2 regions of the Nitrobacter sp. CN101 genome follow, and region 1 is predicted to be linked to the other one. Evidence: predicted binding sites of a transcription regulator. Region 1 holds the regulator's gene; the other holds the start of a gene.
What was found. Region 1 encodes LexA, which represses DNA repair genes until DNA is damaged. Its sites were predicted from a motif close to TGTTCNNNNTGTGTTCNG; they were not measured.

Region 1 (3,506 bases):
CGCGTCCGCGCAAGCGTCAAAGTCTCCGGCCCGACCGGAGTGGAGATGGAAGCCCTCACGGCGGTCTCCGTCGCCTGCCTGACGATCTACGACATGATCAAGGCCGTGGAACGCGGCGTCCGGATCGAGGGCATTCACCTCGTCGAGAAAAAGGGCGGCAAGTCCGGCCATTATCTCGTGACGGATACCCCCTCAGAACCATAGCCGCCGCGCGAACGGGTCGGTAAGCGGCATTTTGGCTCTTGGTACCGTTGTATGCGAGCCGCGAGTTCGGTAGATGTTTGACGCGCCCGCTAGGCGCATTACGCCTAGCGCGTATTCCGCAAATGGATACCGGTTTTGCGATCGGAATACACGCAAGTTATTGATTGAGGGGATTTTCTTACGGCTGATCGCACGGCCGGAAAATGCTCTAGGAGAATGGTCATGCCCCTGATGACGGTCGCCGACGCCCTTGCGGCTGTTCTTGCCGGAGTCGAACCGCTCCCGGAGGAACCCGTGGCTCTCGAAGCCGCGCATCGCCGGGTGTTGGCGCGCGACCTCCCCTCGCGCCGGACTCAGCCGCCGGTCGCAATGTCGGCGATGGACGGCTATGCGGTGCGCGCAGCGGACATTGCGACAATTCCAGCGCGGCTACAGGTGATCGGTGAGATCGCCGCGGGACGACCGCTCGAGCGCGCGCTGCAAACCGGCGAGGCCTTACGGATTTTCACCGGCGGCGTAGTGCCGGACAGCGCCGATACAGTCGTGATCCAGGAAGACACCGAACGCGACGGCAACCACGTTATCGTCAAGGAGGCCACTGCTCCCGGAAAGAACATTCGTCCTGCCGGCGTGGACTTTCGTGAGGGCGACGTCCTGATCCGGGCCAGCAGCCATCTCACCGATCGCCATCTTTCCCTTGCTGCCGGCATGAACTATCCAGACCTGCCGGTGCATCGCCGTCCCACAATAGCGATGCTCGCCACGGGCGACGAACTGGTTTTGCCGGGCGCGACGCCCGGTCCGGGCCAGATCATCCTGTCCAACGGCTACGCGCTTCGCGCACTCGCCCGAGGCGAAGGCGCCGAGGCGATCGACCTGGGTATCGCCGCCGACACCATGGACGCCACAACCGCCGCGATCCGCCGCGCCCGCGAGAGCGGCGCCGACATTCTGGTTACGACCGGCGGCGCGTCGGTCGGCGACCATGACTTCGTCAAGCGTGCGCTGGAGGCGGAAGGCGTGGAGATGGCGTTCTGGCGGATCGCACTGCGGCCGGGCAAGCCGATGATGCACGGACGTCTAGGCCCGATGCGGGTGATCGGCCTCCCCGGCAATCCCGTCTCGTCCTACATCTGCGCGTTTCTGTTCATGGTGCCGCTGATTCGTGCGCTATCGGGGCGTGAAGATGTGCACCACTGCATTGAACCGGCGCTGCTCGGAAGCGATGTTAGCGCCAATCAAGCCAGGCAGGATTATCTGCGCGCCCGGCTCACGCCCTCGACGGACGGCTTGCCGGTGGCGACGCCGATCGGGCATCAGGACAGCTCGCTGATGGGAAAACTCGCTGCGGCAGAGGCTCTCGTAATCCGCACGCCATTTGCGCCGGCCGCAAGCAAAGGCGAGCCCTGTGCCATCATTAAGCTTTCGCTGTCATAAAACGTCGCTTTGTTGACCTTAAATTAAAGGGTTGCGGAACACATATCGAACATATAGTGTATGTTCATGATTTGTTTCGAGGTTCGTGCCGCGGGGTTATAAGGGCTGCAGCCCCGATGTCCCCTAGTTGGCAAGAACCCCATCAACCAGGGACTGGGTCGGGATGCTCACGCGCAAACAGTATGAACTCCTGCGTTTTATCAACGAACGGCTGAAAGAATCCGGCGTGCCGCCCTCGTTCGATGAAATGAAGGACGCGCTCGACCTGCGCTCGAAGTCCGGCATCCATCGCCTGATTACCGCGCTGGAAGAACGAGGATTCATCCGCCGTCTACCCAACCGCGCCCGCGCCATCGAAGTCATCAAACTGCCCGAACTCGCCGCCAGCGGCGGCGGCGGCCGTCGCGGTTTCACACCGAGCGTCATCGAAGGCAATCTGGGCAAAGTCCGCCGCAGCAGCGGCGGCGCTGTCGTCGACGATGCGGAACGTCCGGTCGCCGTTCCGGTGATGGGACGGATTGCAGCCGGCACGCCGATCGAAGCGTTGCAGACCTGCAGCCACACCGTCAGCGTGCCGCCCGACATGCTTGGTACCGGCGAACACTACGCGCTTGAGGTGCGCGGCGATTCCATGGTCGATGCCGGAATTCTCGATGGCGATCTTGCGTTGATCCAGCGGAACCAGACCGCTGATACCGGCGACATCGTCGTTGCCCTGATCGACGACGAGGAAGCGACGTTGAAACGCTTCCGCCGTCGCGGCGCTTCGATCGCGCTGGAGCCGGCGAACACGGCTTACGAAGTTCGCATACTTCCGCCCAACCGGGTCCAGATCCAGGGCAGACTGATCGGCATTTACCGCAAGTACTGATTTCATCAGGAGCGAAAGGCTCCGACCGTGGACGAGCCGTTCAATCGTCCGGCTGGAGATCCTCGGGCGCCGGCGTGGCGTCGGCCGGGGGCTCCGGTTTTGATTGCAGCTGTGCTGACTGTTCATCGACGGCAGCGGATGACCAGGGACGATCGACGCCGACAGGACGTGCGGCATCAACAGCAAAGCCAGATCTTGAAGCACCAGATCTTGAAGCACTTGGGGTTCGCCACAGGGCAAGAGCGCCTTCACGCCGTAGCCTGTTTTGATCGATCACCTGCGCAAGGCACCCCTCCGGAGCCTGCCACGGCGTCACCATGAGCTCCGCCCGAGCGCAATCATCCTGTATCGCCTCCGGACGCCGCGTCAGCGCGACAAGTCCACCTCCACTCACCTTGACCACGCAGCCCTCATCGTCACATGAGGCGCCCTCCGCCAGTGTAGGGTCGGCAGACCCACGCCCATCCCCGTCGGCGGCAAGCCATTCCTTGACGGTGAAAGAGTCCTTACTCGTGCTGATGAGACGCAGCCTGCCGTCCCCGCCCCTCACGGCGACATTGCGACCTTCGGCGGAGATCAGGATATCCGGCGGCGTCACCGCAAGTGACCACACGATCGCCAACCCGACCACAGCTGCGCCGCTCCAGCGCAGCGGCGTTCTCAACAATCCGAGCAGAATGATGCCCGCGGTCGCCGCGAGCAGCGGTCCCGTTCCAAATGCAGCCGTATGACCGACGGCGCCCGGAAGCGCCGCTACCCATTGAGCCACAGCGACCATCCATTCGATGCCAAAGTCCATCAGCCGCCAGAACACGCCGTCGAAGCCAAACGGCATGGCCGCAAGTCCGAGAAGCCCGGCCGGCATCACCAGCGCCGAGATCACCGGCATCGCCAGCAGGTTCGCAACCATGCCGTATGGCGTCACCCGATGGAAATGGAACGCGACATACGGCGTGGTCGCGAGTCCGGCCACGAGTGACGCCAGCGCCAGCAT
Region 2 (3,506 bases), 450 kb from region 1:
CCAGCCGCGCAAAGCCGATCGAACATGACCGCATGCTCTATCGCCAACGACACAAGATCGAAAATGCGTTCGGCAGGCTCAAGGACTGGCGCCGCATCCACACCCGCTACGATCGATGCTCACATACCTTCATGTCTGCCATCTGCATCGCTGCAGCCGTCATCTTTTGGCTCTGATCAATGAGTCCTGAGCCTAGGTTCATCACGGTTAGAGGTGTCGCCAGCAATACCGCTAGACGGAAAATCGAAATTCAGAGCGTATTCAGTCGGCCGAGTGCCCTGACCCTGGCGCACCATAGTGATTGCGCCGTTATCGGCTAAGCGCCTCAGTGAGGCGATGATATTCGGCCGCAATGCGCCGGTTGCTTGTTCAAGGTATCGCAGGCTGGCGCGACCGTTTCCATGTTTGGGATAATACCTGTCGATGACATGACGCGCGACTTTATGGTCAAGGCGGGGTTGCCCAAGGCGTGTCGATAATCGCGCCCAACAGCTTGTACTGGTCTAATAGACCTCCGGGAGTTGCGGCCTTCATACGCTTGCACCAAATTGGAATAGCGGATTCGGTACGTAGGTTGGTTCGCCTCCCGCGCCGCGCTGTTCAATCAGAGCGCCGTGGCGCACAAGCCGGTCCACAGATTGACGGATGGCTCGTTCAGAAGCGTGAGTTGATCGGGCTAGTTCGGCAAAGTTGATCGCGACGCCGCCATCATCGAAATTGGCATCGTTCATTGAGGGTCCAGATATTAGGCAATGGGAATATCTCGCTTCGGCACGTTGCCGGAGCGCTCAGGCAGTTTGGCGCCGCATGCCTGCGGCGCCTATTTCACCAGCGTGAGCTTGCCGTATCCAACCTGGACCCGCTCTGCGATTTCCACCGCCCGGGCTTCCATCAGGATCGTCAAGATTTTCTCTAAGGCACGATGTGGATCTTCCGTGCGGTATGGCTGGATGTGATCGGCTAAAACGCAGTCGATATCTAAAATAGCTTTGGCTAAAATTTCAGTGTTGGTCACCGGAGCCTCCTATCAGCACCGAGCCTCAAAGCCGGACTGCCCAAGAATTTGATTCAATTTCGCCGGATTAGATTGGTTCCAGCTCTGGCCGTGTGGTCGCGAAGACTCACGCCACCTCGCCGGCAGGCCGGTTATCGTTCGCGACCCAAGTGCTCGTGCGGCGGCGAGACGTAATCCAAGATTCGACGTCGGTGCGGTCGTATTTCACGGCCTTGCCTATTTTAAAATACACCGGCCCGGTGCCCGTGCACCGCCGCTTAGCGAGGGTTGACCGGCTGAGCCCGGTGAGCGCGGCTACGTCATCAATGGATAGGAAATTCACGTAATACTCCCGTTTTGGGAGGGAAGTTGCGCCCCGGCCAAGGCCAGTCGGCGGCCATCGGAATCCGGCGTTGCCGCTGAATTCCGAACGGTGCCGTTAGATAACGTTAGATAAGACGTGACCCGCGGAAAAGCTGGAAAAAAAACGAAAAAATTTACGGCCGCCAAAATGAAGTCCAGCCCGCGCTGTTAGGCAATCGCCAAAATTCCCTATGGAATACAATGCGACTGAAATTGCCTAACCTGGGCGTTAAGTGCCGATAATCATTGAAATCAATCAATCCTGCCGGGATCGCCAAAAACCGGCGCAGTAAACACCAGGTTATTTTCACTCGCTAAAACGGAATGTCGTCGTCCATGTCGCCGCGGTGGCTACTGGCGGCCGCGGTGCGGCGCGGCGTTCCGCCGCCTGACGGACTCCCGGACCCGAAGTCGCCGCCGGAATCGTCAGATCCGAAGTTGCCGCCACCGCCGCTGTTGCGGCCATCGAGCATTGTCAGAGTCGAATTGAAATTCTGTAGCACCACTTCGGTGGAGTATTTTTCGACACCGCTTTGGTCGGTCCATTTTCGGGTCTGCAACTGACCCTCGATGTAGACCTTCGAGCCTTTCTTCAGATACTGCTCAACAACCTTGCAGAGGCCTTCGTTGAAAATCACGACGCGATGCCACTCTGTCTTTTCCTTGCGCTCGCCGCTGGTCCTGTCGCGCCAGGTTTCAGAGGTTGCGATCCGCAGGTTGGCAATCGGCCGTCCGTCCTGGGTTCGCTTGATTTCCGGGTCGGCTCCGAGATTGCCGATCAGAATAACTTTGTTCACGCTACCCGCCATCGCCGTTCTCCATGTCCCCAATCCCCGATTGCTAGCTCAAAACCGGTGCTAACCCAACGGGCGTTGCCGCTTCAAAATCGAGCCGTGACGGCGTTCAAGCAGCCTACACTTCCCGCGCCGCGCCGAGAGGCTAATCGCCGGGTTATCCACGGATCGAGTGTGGGGTGGTACAATGTACTTTATTTGTTCTCAACAAATAAAACCGAAAGTCCGCGCGGACCTCTCACCGAGATACCTCCGCCCGCTGGACAAACAATTTGACCCAGAGTGTTGCATTTGAGAGACGGCAATTTGCTGCGCCGGAAGGTATACTGAATTCACAGATTTCGGGGTAACTACCAGCGCTCGCGCTTAGTTGTTGAAACTAAAGCAAAAATCCGGGGATTGAAATGAACAAGTTTCTGATTGGGGCCGTCGGTGCTCTCGCCATTGGCCTTGGTACCGCGCCCGCCACTGCGGCTGACCTCGCCCCGCGTCCATATACGAAGGCTCCTCCGATGGTGGCCGCGATTTACGACTGGAGCGGCTTTTACATCGGCGCGAACGGCGGCTGGGGATCGAGCAGGAATTGCTGGAACTTCACAACGCCCGCAGGTGCTGCCGTGGCAAGTGAAGGTTGCCATGACGCAACCGGCGGCACGGCTGGTGGCCAGATCGGCTATCGCTGGCAGACCAGCAATTGGGTGTTCGGCCTGGAAGCTCAGGGTAACTGGGCTGATATCAGTGGCCGCCGTGCCAGCCTCGCCTTCCCCGCCTTCACCAACGACAGCCATCTGGGTGCATTCGGCCTGTTCACCGGCCAGATCGGTTACGCCTGGGATGCCACGTTGCTTTACGTGAAGGGCGGCGCTGCCGTGACGTCTAACCGATACCGGAGCCTTGCTACCGCAACCGGCGTTCAAGTGACCAACAACGTCAACAACACCGACTGGGGCGCTACGGTCGGCGTCGGCCTCGAATATGGGTTTGCGCCAAACTGGTCGCTCGGATTCGAGTACGACCACATCTTTATGGGCGGCAATAGACTTACCTTCATCAACAATGGCGTTGCCGGGGCCGCCGGTACGCTGTTTGGAACCGACAATATCAGCCAGGACGTGGACCTCGTCACGGCGCGCATCAACTACCGCTGGGGTGGCCCAGCCATCGCACGGTACTGATCGCATCTGATCCGACGTTCTTGGAAAACTTGAAAGGCCGGCTTTTGCCGGCCTTTTTGTTTGAGGTACGGGCCGCAGGCAACCCCGCGAACGGCAGCATACTGAGCAGCATACTGATAAGCCGTCCTGCTTCTCCCGACGAAATCGGGGATGATCGCTGACGCCCTCTGGAAATTGCCC

Region 2: ACZ5IL_RS14060 (single-stranded DNA-binding protein) is a predicted target of LexA. The motif match lies at 2,340-2,357, and genes of this name have one in related genera.

The regions. Positions count from the first base shown of each region.
Region 1 is NZ_AP038833.1:2,327,184-2,330,689, reverse strand. It holds gene moaC (cyclic pyranopterin monophosphate synthase MoaC) at 1-204, shown strand, start outside; gene ACZ5IL_RS11560 (molybdopterin molybdotransferase MoeA) at 427-1,641, shown strand; gene lexA (transcriptional repressor LexA) at 1,805-2,512, shown strand; gene ACZ5IL_RS11550 (ComEC/Rec2 family competence protein) at 2,553-3,506, opposite strand, start outside.
Region 2 is NZ_AP038833.1:2,781,209-2,784,714, forward strand. It holds one part of gene ACZ5IL_RS14040 (IS5 family transposase) at 1-176, shown strand, start outside; gene ACZ5IL_RS14045 (hypothetical protein) at 531-731, opposite strand; gene ACZ5IL_RS14050 (hypothetical protein) at 821-1,015, opposite strand; gene ACZ5IL_RS14055 (helix-turn-helix transcriptional regulator) at 1,122-1,337, opposite strand; gene ACZ5IL_RS14060 (single-stranded DNA-binding protein) at 1,672-2,166, opposite strand; gene ACZ5IL_RS14065 (outer membrane protein) at 2,556-3,326, shown strand.